4 regions of the Microbacterium sp. 22195 genome follow, and region 1 is predicted to be linked to each of the others. Evidence: predicted binding sites of a transcription regulator. Region 1 holds the regulator's gene; each other region holds the start of a gene.
What was found. The regulator LexA, encoded in region 1, represses DNA repair genes until DNA is damaged. The targets are predictions, from matches to a motif close to TCGAACANNTGTTCGA.

Region 1 (2,198 bases):
GCTGGGTGAACTCGCGGTCGGGGTAGCGGTTGACGTCGCTGAGCGCCAGGGCGATGTCGTCGAGGATGTCGCCGACCACCGACTCCGGCACCGGATGCGTGTTCTCGTTCACGTTCAGCGCCACGGGCAGAGGAGCCTGCGGGGCGCCGTAGGGGGTGAGCCCGCGCAGATCGTCGCGGAGAGGCAGCTCGTCGAGAGAGGTCACTCTTCCCATGGTAGAGCGCGGAATCCGGGCCAGTTCCCGGATGACGATCAGTGCGAGTACTGCGTCGGGATGGCGATCTCGGAACCGGCCTGGATCGCACCGCTGCTGAGGTTGTTCAGACTCATGATGTCGTCGATCACGTCACGCGGGTCGACGCCGGGCGCGATCTCCGACGCGATCGACCACAGGGTGTCGCCCGGGAGCACCGTCACGGTCTCGAAGGAGACCCCGGCGTTCTGCTCACCCGAGGCGAGTGCCGAACCGCCCGCCAGCACCGAGAACGCGATGCCCGCGACGAGAGGGGCAGCGGCGACCGCCGCCAGCACACGACGACCGCGCACCGTGAGGCGGAGCTTCGTCGAGCGCACCGCACGCGTGGAGGCACCTGCGGAGGCGCGAAGGATCGCGGGGCTCTGGATGCTGATGGTGCTCATGTGAGGCTCCTCTTCTTCTTCCCGCCGATCGGCGGGACCGGTACAGCTTTCGCATCCGGCATCCGGCCGGGGACGCCGGATGCGAAGCTGTGTTCCGAATCTATCTTCGATATCGAACATCTGTCAAGAATTCTTCGAAACCCGTCCGAGAATGTCGCCGACACGCTCGAACAGATCTTCCGTTTTCCGCGATATCTCGGATACGGTTTCGATATGGACAGCACACCACTGGCCACCGACATTCGAACCGGAAGCCCGCGATGACGCGGATCCAGCCCGGTCCGGCCCGCTGAGAAGGAGCACCGATGAGCGAGAACGCCACCCCCGCATCCGAGGCTCCGCGCACGCGTCGCCGCAAGAGCCTCAGCGCGAAGCAGATCGCGATCCTCGAGGTCATCCAGACCTCCATCGCCCGGTACGGCTATCCGCCGAGCATGCGCGAGATCGGTGACGCCGTCGGGCTCAAGTCGCTCTCCAGCGTCACCCACCAGCTGGGCCAGCTCGAGCTCAGCGGCTACCTCCGCCGTGATCCCGGCAAGACCCGCGCCATGGAGGTGCTGATCGATCTCCCCGGCACGAGCACGGAGAATCCCGCCGATTCCGCTCCCGCCGTCGGAGACGCGGCCCTGGTCCCCCTGGTCGGCCAGATCGCGGCCGGCATCCCGATCACCGCGGAGCAGCAGGTCGAGGAGATCTTCCCGCTCCCCCGCCAGCTCGTCGGCAAGGGCGAGCTGTTCATGCTCAAGGTCAACGGCGAGTCCATGATCGACGCCGCCATCTGCGACGGGGACTGGGTGGTGGTGCGCACGCAGAGCAACGCCGAGAACGGCGAGATCGTCGCGGCCATGATCGACGGCGAGGCGACGGTCAAGACCTTCCGCCGGCGGGACGGCCACACCTGGCTGCTCCCCCGCAACTCGGCGTTCGAGCCGATCCTCGGCGACGAGGCCGTGGTGCTCGGCAAGGTCGTGGCGGTGCTGCGCGCCGTCTGATCGGCTATCCCCGCCGCACGCTCAGCAGGACTCCGTCCGCGATCCGGTACGGCGCGCCGGCGACCAGCGCGCCCGCCGAGCGTCGCAGGCGGGAGAACTCCGCGCGCACGGTGACCTGATGGTCGACGTCGCCGTGCAGGCGACGGCTGAGGTCGGCGGCCGTGACGCCGGCGGGACCGGCATCCGAGAGCAGGGCGAGCATGTCGGCGTGCCGCGGCGTGAGCGGCACGCGCCAGGTGGATGCGTCGGCCCGCACCTCGATGCACGCCTGCGCGCCCCTGAGGTCGAGCACCGCCACCACAGAGGTGTCCGCCGCGGGTCTGATCAGCCAGCCCTCCGGCAGGCGCTCGGGCACGCACACACCCAGTCCGGGCACGGCGAGGGTGCGATCCGCGTGCGGGACCTCGATCCGGTCGCGGGCGGACAGCCCCTGCTGCGCGGCGACCCAGCCGTGGTCGTCGACGACCAGCGCCGGTCCCTGCACGCCGGCCAGCAGAGGCTGCGCGGCCCTGCGCAGACGGTCCAGCCGCATGCTGTGCCGGCGCCAGAGCGATGCCTCGGCGATCC
Region 2 (2,198 bases), on a different contig from region 1:
GTCGACGAGTCGTGGCCGCTGACCGCCGACGCGGTGGTCGACGTGCTGCCGCCGTTCGCCGGCGGCTGAGCACCTCCTGCAGAAGGGTCAGCCGCCGAGCCCCTTCCAGACGGTGGCGCCGTCGGCTTCGATCTGCCGCTTCCAGATGGGAAGACTGTGCTTGATGGCCTCGATCAGCGCGCGGGACACCTCGTAGGCGACACCGCGATGGCCCGATACGACCGACACCACGACAGCGGCCTCGCCGACCTCCAGGCGCCCGATGCGGTGGCTGGCGGCGACGATGGCATCCGTCTCGCCGACGGCGTCGGCGATGAGCGCGCGCAGGGTCTTCTCGGCGTCGGGGTGGGCCGAGTACTCCAGTGCGACGACGGGGGTCGCGGCGTCCTCGTCGTTGTCGCGGACGCGGCCCACGAAGGTGATCTCGGCGCCCATGCGGGGGTCGTCGACGGCGGCACGGTGGGCGTCGACGTCGAGCGGCTCGGTGCTGATCTGCGCGAGGCGGATGGTCATCGATGGTCCTCCCCTTCGAGCTGCCCGAGCGCGTGGCGCGCGATCTCGAGCACGAGTCGGATGCCGTCGGTGACGGCTGCGGTGGAACCGGGGAGGTTGACGATGAGCGCGTTCCCGGCGACGCCTGCGAGTCCGCGGGAGAGCAGGGCCGCAGGCTTCTCGGCTGCGCCTCGGCGGCGCAGCTCCTCGGCGATGCCCGGCAGCTCGCGGTCGAGCACGCGGGCGGTTCCCTCGGGGGTGCGGTCACGCGGGCCGATGCCGGTGCCGCCTGTCGTGACGATCAGGCGGATGCCGCGCTGCACCGCCTCGTGCAGTGCGCGCTCGACCTCGTCGGCGCCGTCCGGGATGACGATCGCGTCGTCGCAGTCGAAACCGGCCGCGCGGAGCGCTGCGACCCCGATGGGCCCGGATGCATCTGCGCGCTCACCACGGGCGGAGCGGTCCGAGACCGTGATGACTGCGGCTGCCGGCGACATGCCCTCAGCCTAGCGAGGGCCCGTTGCGGTCGGCGCGTTCCGGCGGTCGCGCCCCGCCGGTCATCCCAGCAAGACCGAAAGCCGGAAAGATCCAGTTCACATCGGAAAAGCAAGTCCTGATTCCCCTTCCAATTCTCGAACATATATACTACACTGTGAGCATGGCCCAGGACTTCGATGCACTCCACCGGCAGCGGGTCGCGCTGCTGGATGCGTGGGCGTCGAAGCAGCGGGAGATCGCCCGGCTGCAGGCCGAGGCGGCGGAGATCCTCGCGGACCGATGGGAGCTGTTCGAGCAGGAGCTCCAGGTGGAGCCCGTGCACGCGCGATCCATAGAGAGGTCGATGCTGGCGCAGTTCGCGGCCACCGGGCACCTGTCGAAGGGGTCGATGGAGTTCGCATTCACCGACGCGCGGATGCTGCACCGGTTCCCTGCCGTGCGCGCCGCGTTCGCCGACGGGAGAGTCACGCCGTCGCATGTCCGCGAGATCATCCGCGAATCGCAGCCGGTGCGTGAAGCGATCGACACCGGCGAGACCACCCCCGACACGCTCGCGCTGTACGAGCAGGCGTGTCTGGAGGTCGCCGAACGCGACACCGCGGCGCGCACCAGAGCGCATGCTCGGCAGGTCGCCGCGGCACTGGCCGGGCTGACCGTCACCGAGCAGCAGCAGAGGGCGTTCTCCGAACGGACCGTCACCGTCCGGTCCGTCGGCGACGGCCTCGCACTGCTGCAGGCCGTGCTTCCCGAGCATCTCGCCGTCGCGATCCACGACCGGCTCACCAAGATGGCCCAGCACCTGTGCGGTCACCCCGAAGACCGTGACCTGCCGCCTGAGGAACCGACCGAGGCGCAATGGGCGGCGTGGGAAGCCGAATGGGCCAGCGCCGAGCGTTCCGAGCAGGCCCTGTTCGAGGAGATCGCCCGCATCGCCGCCGCTGAGTCAGACGCCGCCGCGGCCGGAGTTGAGGGGCAGGAAACCACCCGCGAACGGTCCACTGACGGCCCCATGAGCCACGGCGCCGATGCTGCGGCCGCGGACTCCTCCCTCAGTGACGCGGATGCCGAAACCGAAGCCGCCTTCCGGGAGCTGATCGCCCGTCATCTGGACGCGGATGGCTTCTGGGCTGACGATGACGATCCTGATCCCGGCGGTCCGCCGCCTGAACCGGACCTGGACTACTGGACGGATCCGCAACTCGATCCGG
Region 3 (2,198 bases), on a different contig from region 1:
GTACGCGAGATTCTCGATGGAGGTCTTGCCGCCGAGGGCCCAGTCGAGGTTATGGTCTGACTCGCATCGGTGGATGGGCATGCGGCAGCCGGGGAACCGGCAGTGCTGATCTCGGGCCCTGAGGAACCTGCGCATCGGTTCCGTCGGCGTATAGGTGTCGGTCTCGGCGATCATCCCGCCCGGGTTCAGGAACAACCGGGTCCACCCTGTGTTCGCGCCGGCGAGGGTGCGGGCGGTGTCCGGGTGGAGGGGCCCGTGACTGTCGAGTTCGGCAGGCTTGTTGTCCTCACCGTGGAGGGTGGTGGCCGCGACGGTGACCTGGACGGTCGCGCGGATGCTCCCCAGCGCGGTCCCGTGCGCATCCGATGGGTTCGTGGTGAGAAGCAGGTCGGTGAGCAGGTCCGCGCGCAGCTGGTCGTACGTGCGCGGGTCGTCGGAGAGGTGGATGATGCACGGACTGTCCGGATCGACGTTCGGGTCCGTCCAGTGGTTCAGGTCCGGTTCCTGCCGCGGCCCACCAGGATCCGGATCATCCTCATCGGGCCAGAACCCGTCCGAGTCCAGCCGTTGTTTCAGGTAATCGCCGAAGTGATCATCCGAGGTGTCATCGACGTCGGAGTTCGAACCGCCGATGCTGTTCGTCGCGTCGTCGGTGCCCGCTGTCGGGCCGGCCGGGCCCGCAATCGCGGTGGCCTGACCTGCAGCAGTGGAGCGGCCCTCGTCCTCCTGTGAGGTGAGGGCATCGCCGCGGGCGATCTCCGCGAACAGGGCCTGCTCGGCACGGTCCGCGGCGGTGAACTCGGCTTCCCATGCTGCCCACTCCTCCGCGGACGGTTCGTGTGGCGGCAGGGTCGGGTCGCGGTCTTCCCGGTGGCCGGAGAGGTGGCGCGCCATCCGGGTGAGTCGGTCGTGGATCGCCACCGCGAGGACCTCGGGCAGCACCGCCTGCAACAGCGCCAGCCCGTCGCCGACGGAGCGGATCGTGACCGTCCGTTCGTCGAAGGCCTTCGTGTGCTGCTCCACCACCGTCGCACCGGCCAGGGCCGCGGCGACCTGACGGGCGTGTGCTCGGGTGCGGGCGGCGGTGTCATGCTCGGCGATCTCCAGGGCAGCCTGCTCGTACAAACCCAGCGTGTCCGGGGTGACCTCGCCGGTATCGATCGCTTCACGCACCGGCTGAGACTCGGCCAGCAGGTGCCGCACATGAGCGGGCGTGATTCGCCCGTCCTGGAAGGCCGCACGGATGGCCGGGAACTGCGCCAGCATCCGGGCATCCGTGAACGAGTACTCCATCGCGCCCTTGGAGACGTGTCCGGCCGCGGAGTACTCGGCGAGCATGGAGCGTTCGATCACGCCCTGATGCCCTGGCGCGGTGGCGTTCTCCTCCTCGAACAGCTCCCACCGCTCAGCGAGCAGTTCGGCGGCTTCGGCCTGCAGACGGGCGATCTGCCGCTGCTTCGACACCCACGCCTCCAGCAGCGCGTCACGCCGCTGGAGGAGAGAGTCGAGTCCCGTCATCATGCATCCAGTGTAGTACAAATATTCGAATAATGGAAGCGACTCGAGCGCCGTTTTCTTCTGATGATCTGGACTTCCCGATCACGCGCATGCCGGTTCAGCCCGTTCATCCCGCTTCAGGCGCCGCGTTCTCAGAGATCGTCGCGCCCGCGCAGGCGGTCGATCTCGCGGCGCTCGCGCTTGGTCGGTCGACCTGCACCGCGATCCCGGACGGCGAGCATGGCCACCGGATCACGCGGCGGCGTGCGGTCGTCGTAGGCGGTGGCCGCCACGGGTGCTCCGACGCGCTTGGTCAGGGTCTGCCGCACGATGAGGATCCGGTCGAATCCGGAGATCCGCACCCGCACTTCGTCTCCGGGCTTCACAGTCTGTGCGGCCTTGATGCGCTCTCCGTTCACGCGCACATGCCCCGCACGCACCGCTGTGGTGGCGGCGGATCGGGTCTTGTAGACGCGGATCGCCCAGAGCCAGCTGTCGATGCGCGCCGGCTTCACGGCATCCGTCATCTCTGCGTCCTTCCGGCGAGCGTCCCGAGCACACCCCACACGATCAGTCCCTGTCCGATCGTGTAGGTGATCATGACCGCCGGTCCCATCCACGCGGGCAGGCCTTCCGGCAGGAACAGCCGGAAGGCGAGGATCGAGTCGCTGGCGAGGAAGAAGGCGCCGCCGATGGTGACG
Region 4 (2,198 bases), on a different contig from region 1:
CCGCAAGACCCAAAAGTCACGGTCGGGTCACGTGCGCGAGCTGGATCGAGTCCAGCATCCATCCGACACTGTGGGAGCGCACCCATCCGCGTCATCGCGGGGAGCCGAAGACGTGGCCTGGGTGATCCTGCGACCGCGCCGAGGGACGAGAGGAGGACGTCCCGCTCAGCTCGTCGTCATGGGCTGAGCCGGTCGCCCGTCACTCGGAGCGCCGCCACCATCCGCGACGACGTCGCGGCTCCGCATCCATCTGCTCCGCAGCATCCGCGACCGCCCGCGCGACGGTGCGACGCTCCCGCCATGCCGCCACCTCGGCATCGACGTCGCGGGTCTTGGTGACGACCGGCGGACCACCGAGCAGCTGGCGGCGCGCCTCGATGACACGGCGATTGAAGTCCTCGAGCACGCTGCGGACGTCCTCCTCACGTCCGAGCCGGTCGAGTTCGTCGTCGAGTCCGCGGTCCTCGACCCGCAGCATCAGCGCCGGCGGGCCGAGACCCGAGAGGTTCTCGGTCTCGATCTTCCTGCGGATCCACCAGTCCGGATCGTGATGCGTGCCGAGGCCCTCGATCGGCTTGCCGGCACCAGGCAGATCATCGAACACGCCCTGCCGGATCGCGAGCTGGATCGCCGTCTCGACGAACTCCGACTTGTTCTGCGCGTTCAGCACCATCGGCGCCTCGGCGGGCGGCTCGGGCTCTGGCTGCTCCCCCGCGTCCCGTTGCGCTCGATAGCGGGCGGCATTGCTCATCGCGTCGGACATCGGATCACCTCCGGTGCTTCCAGGGTATGCGACCGCCGTGTCGGGAGGCGCGGATAGCGTTCGAAGCGCGCTGACGAGCGACCGTTCTTCTTCGTATTTATATTCGGAATTCACGTCATGATTTTGAATCTTTTCTCGAAGAAATGCTTGACACCGTTGGCCACTGTCCGTATCGTTGAGGTATGTCAGCTCCCCTGGTCAACCTGCACGAGGCCGTGTCGGTCCTCGACGCGGTATGGGCGGATGCTGACGATGATGACCGGTTGGCTCGAGCCGATCTGATGGCCTTGAACGCGGCGATCGGGTCGGCTCGACGGGCCTTGGACGCCTTGCAGGCACGGGTCGCGGCCGGCATCGCGCATGAGTCGCGTGCGGAGCTGGGCGCGGAGTCGCTGGCGAAGCAGGCCGGGTTCCGGACGCCCGCGGCTCTGATCGCCGCGACGACCGGCGTCTCGACAGGGGACGCCGCGCGGTTGGTGAAAGTCGGGGAGGCAGTGGCGCCCCGGGTGGATCTGGTCGGCGAGCGGATGCCGGCGAAGTACCCCGCTGTCGAGACGGCGCTGTCCGCCGGTGCTGTGGGGGCGGCCGGGGCTGCGGTGATCGTGGAGTTCCTGGACCGCGCGCGCATCGGACGCGACCGAGACGTCGTCGCGGACGTGGAGGCGCGGCTCGTGGAACGCGCGGTCGGGCTGTCACTGGATGACGTGCGCCGGCTCGTCAAGCGCGCCGAGATCCTGCTGGAGCAGGACAGACTCGAAGCACGCGAAGAGGAGCGCCGGGCGTCCCGGTCGCTGACGTTCTTCGAGCGCGACGGGATGCTGCACCTCAGCCTTGTCACCGACGTGGAGTCCGGCGCACCGATCCGCACCGCGATCGACGGATACGTCACCGCCCAGTTCCAGGCCCGCAAAGACGCCGAGGCCGCGGCGGTCGCCGCGCGCCGTGCGGATGCTCAGGACGCCGGGACTGATGCCCACGGCGCGGCAGGTACGCCTCGCTCTGGCGGCTTCGCGAATGCGGATGCCGACGGTGTGGACGAGGACCGGCGGACGGTCGCGATGATGCGCGCCGACGCGCTCGCCCTGTTCTGCGGGCATGTGCTCGGCTGCGACACATCTGTTCCCGTGGCAGGCGCGACCGTGATCGTGCGCGTCAACCTCGACGACCTCGAGAGCGGCGCCGGATATGGCACCATCGACGGGACCGACCAGCCCCTGTCGGTGACTGCGATCCGGCGGATGGCAGCCTCCGGCGGCGTCATCCCCTGCGTGCTGGACGGCGCCGGAGAGATCCTCGACCTCGGGCGCGAGAACCGCCTGTTCACGAGAGCGCAGAAGCTCGCCCTCGTCGAACGCGACGGCGGGTGCGCACGGTGCGGGCTCCCGCCTCACATGACCAAGGCCCACCACCTGAAGTGGTGGAAGCGGGATGCGGG

Region 2: the regulator LexA is predicted to act here: its motif matches at 1,125-1,140, upstream of ACTJJ4_RS17905 (HNH endonuclease signature motif containing protein).
Region 3: the regulator LexA is predicted to act here: its motif matches at 1,532-1,547, upstream of ACTJJ4_RS00140 (HNH endonuclease signature motif containing protein).
Region 4: the regulator LexA is predicted to act here: its motif matches at 899-914, upstream of ACTJJ4_RS13295 (DUF222 domain-containing protein).

What each region holds. Positions count from the first base shown of each region.
Region 1 covers NZ_JBQEPE010000005.1:16,959-19,156, forward strand. The annotation lists gene ACTJJ4_RS14235 (histidinol-phosphate transaminase) at 1-205, opposite strand, end outside; gene ACTJJ4_RS14240 (LysM peptidoglycan-binding domain-containing protein) at 253-639, opposite strand; gene ACTJJ4_RS14245 (hypothetical protein) at 640-903, shown strand; gene lexA (transcriptional repressor LexA) at 945-1,631, shown strand; gene ACTJJ4_RS14255 (GAF domain-containing protein) at 1,636-2,198, opposite strand, start outside.
Region 2 covers NZ_JBQEPE010000009.1:29,913-32,110, reverse strand. The annotation lists gene ACTJJ4_RS17920 (MoaD/ThiS family protein) at 1-69, shown strand, start outside; gene ACTJJ4_RS17915 (molybdenum cofactor biosynthesis protein MoaE) at 88-513, opposite strand; gene ACTJJ4_RS17910 (MogA/MoaB family molybdenum cofactor biosynthesis protein) at 510-989, opposite strand; gene ACTJJ4_RS17905 (HNH endonuclease signature motif containing protein) at 1,151-2,198, shown strand, end outside.
Region 3 covers NZ_JBQEPE010000001.1:26,591-28,788, forward strand. The annotation lists gene ACTJJ4_RS00140 (HNH endonuclease signature motif containing protein) at 1-1,266, opposite strand, end outside; gene ACTJJ4_RS00145 (RNA-binding S4 domain-containing protein) at 1,650-2,024, opposite strand; gene ACTJJ4_RS00150 (lysoplasmalogenase) at 2,021-2,198, opposite strand, start outside.
Region 4 covers NZ_JBQEPE010000004.1:141,801-143,998, forward strand. The annotation lists gene ACTJJ4_RS13290 (DUF1992 domain-containing protein) at 200-763, opposite strand; gene ACTJJ4_RS13295 (DUF222 domain-containing protein) at 946-2,198, shown strand, end outside.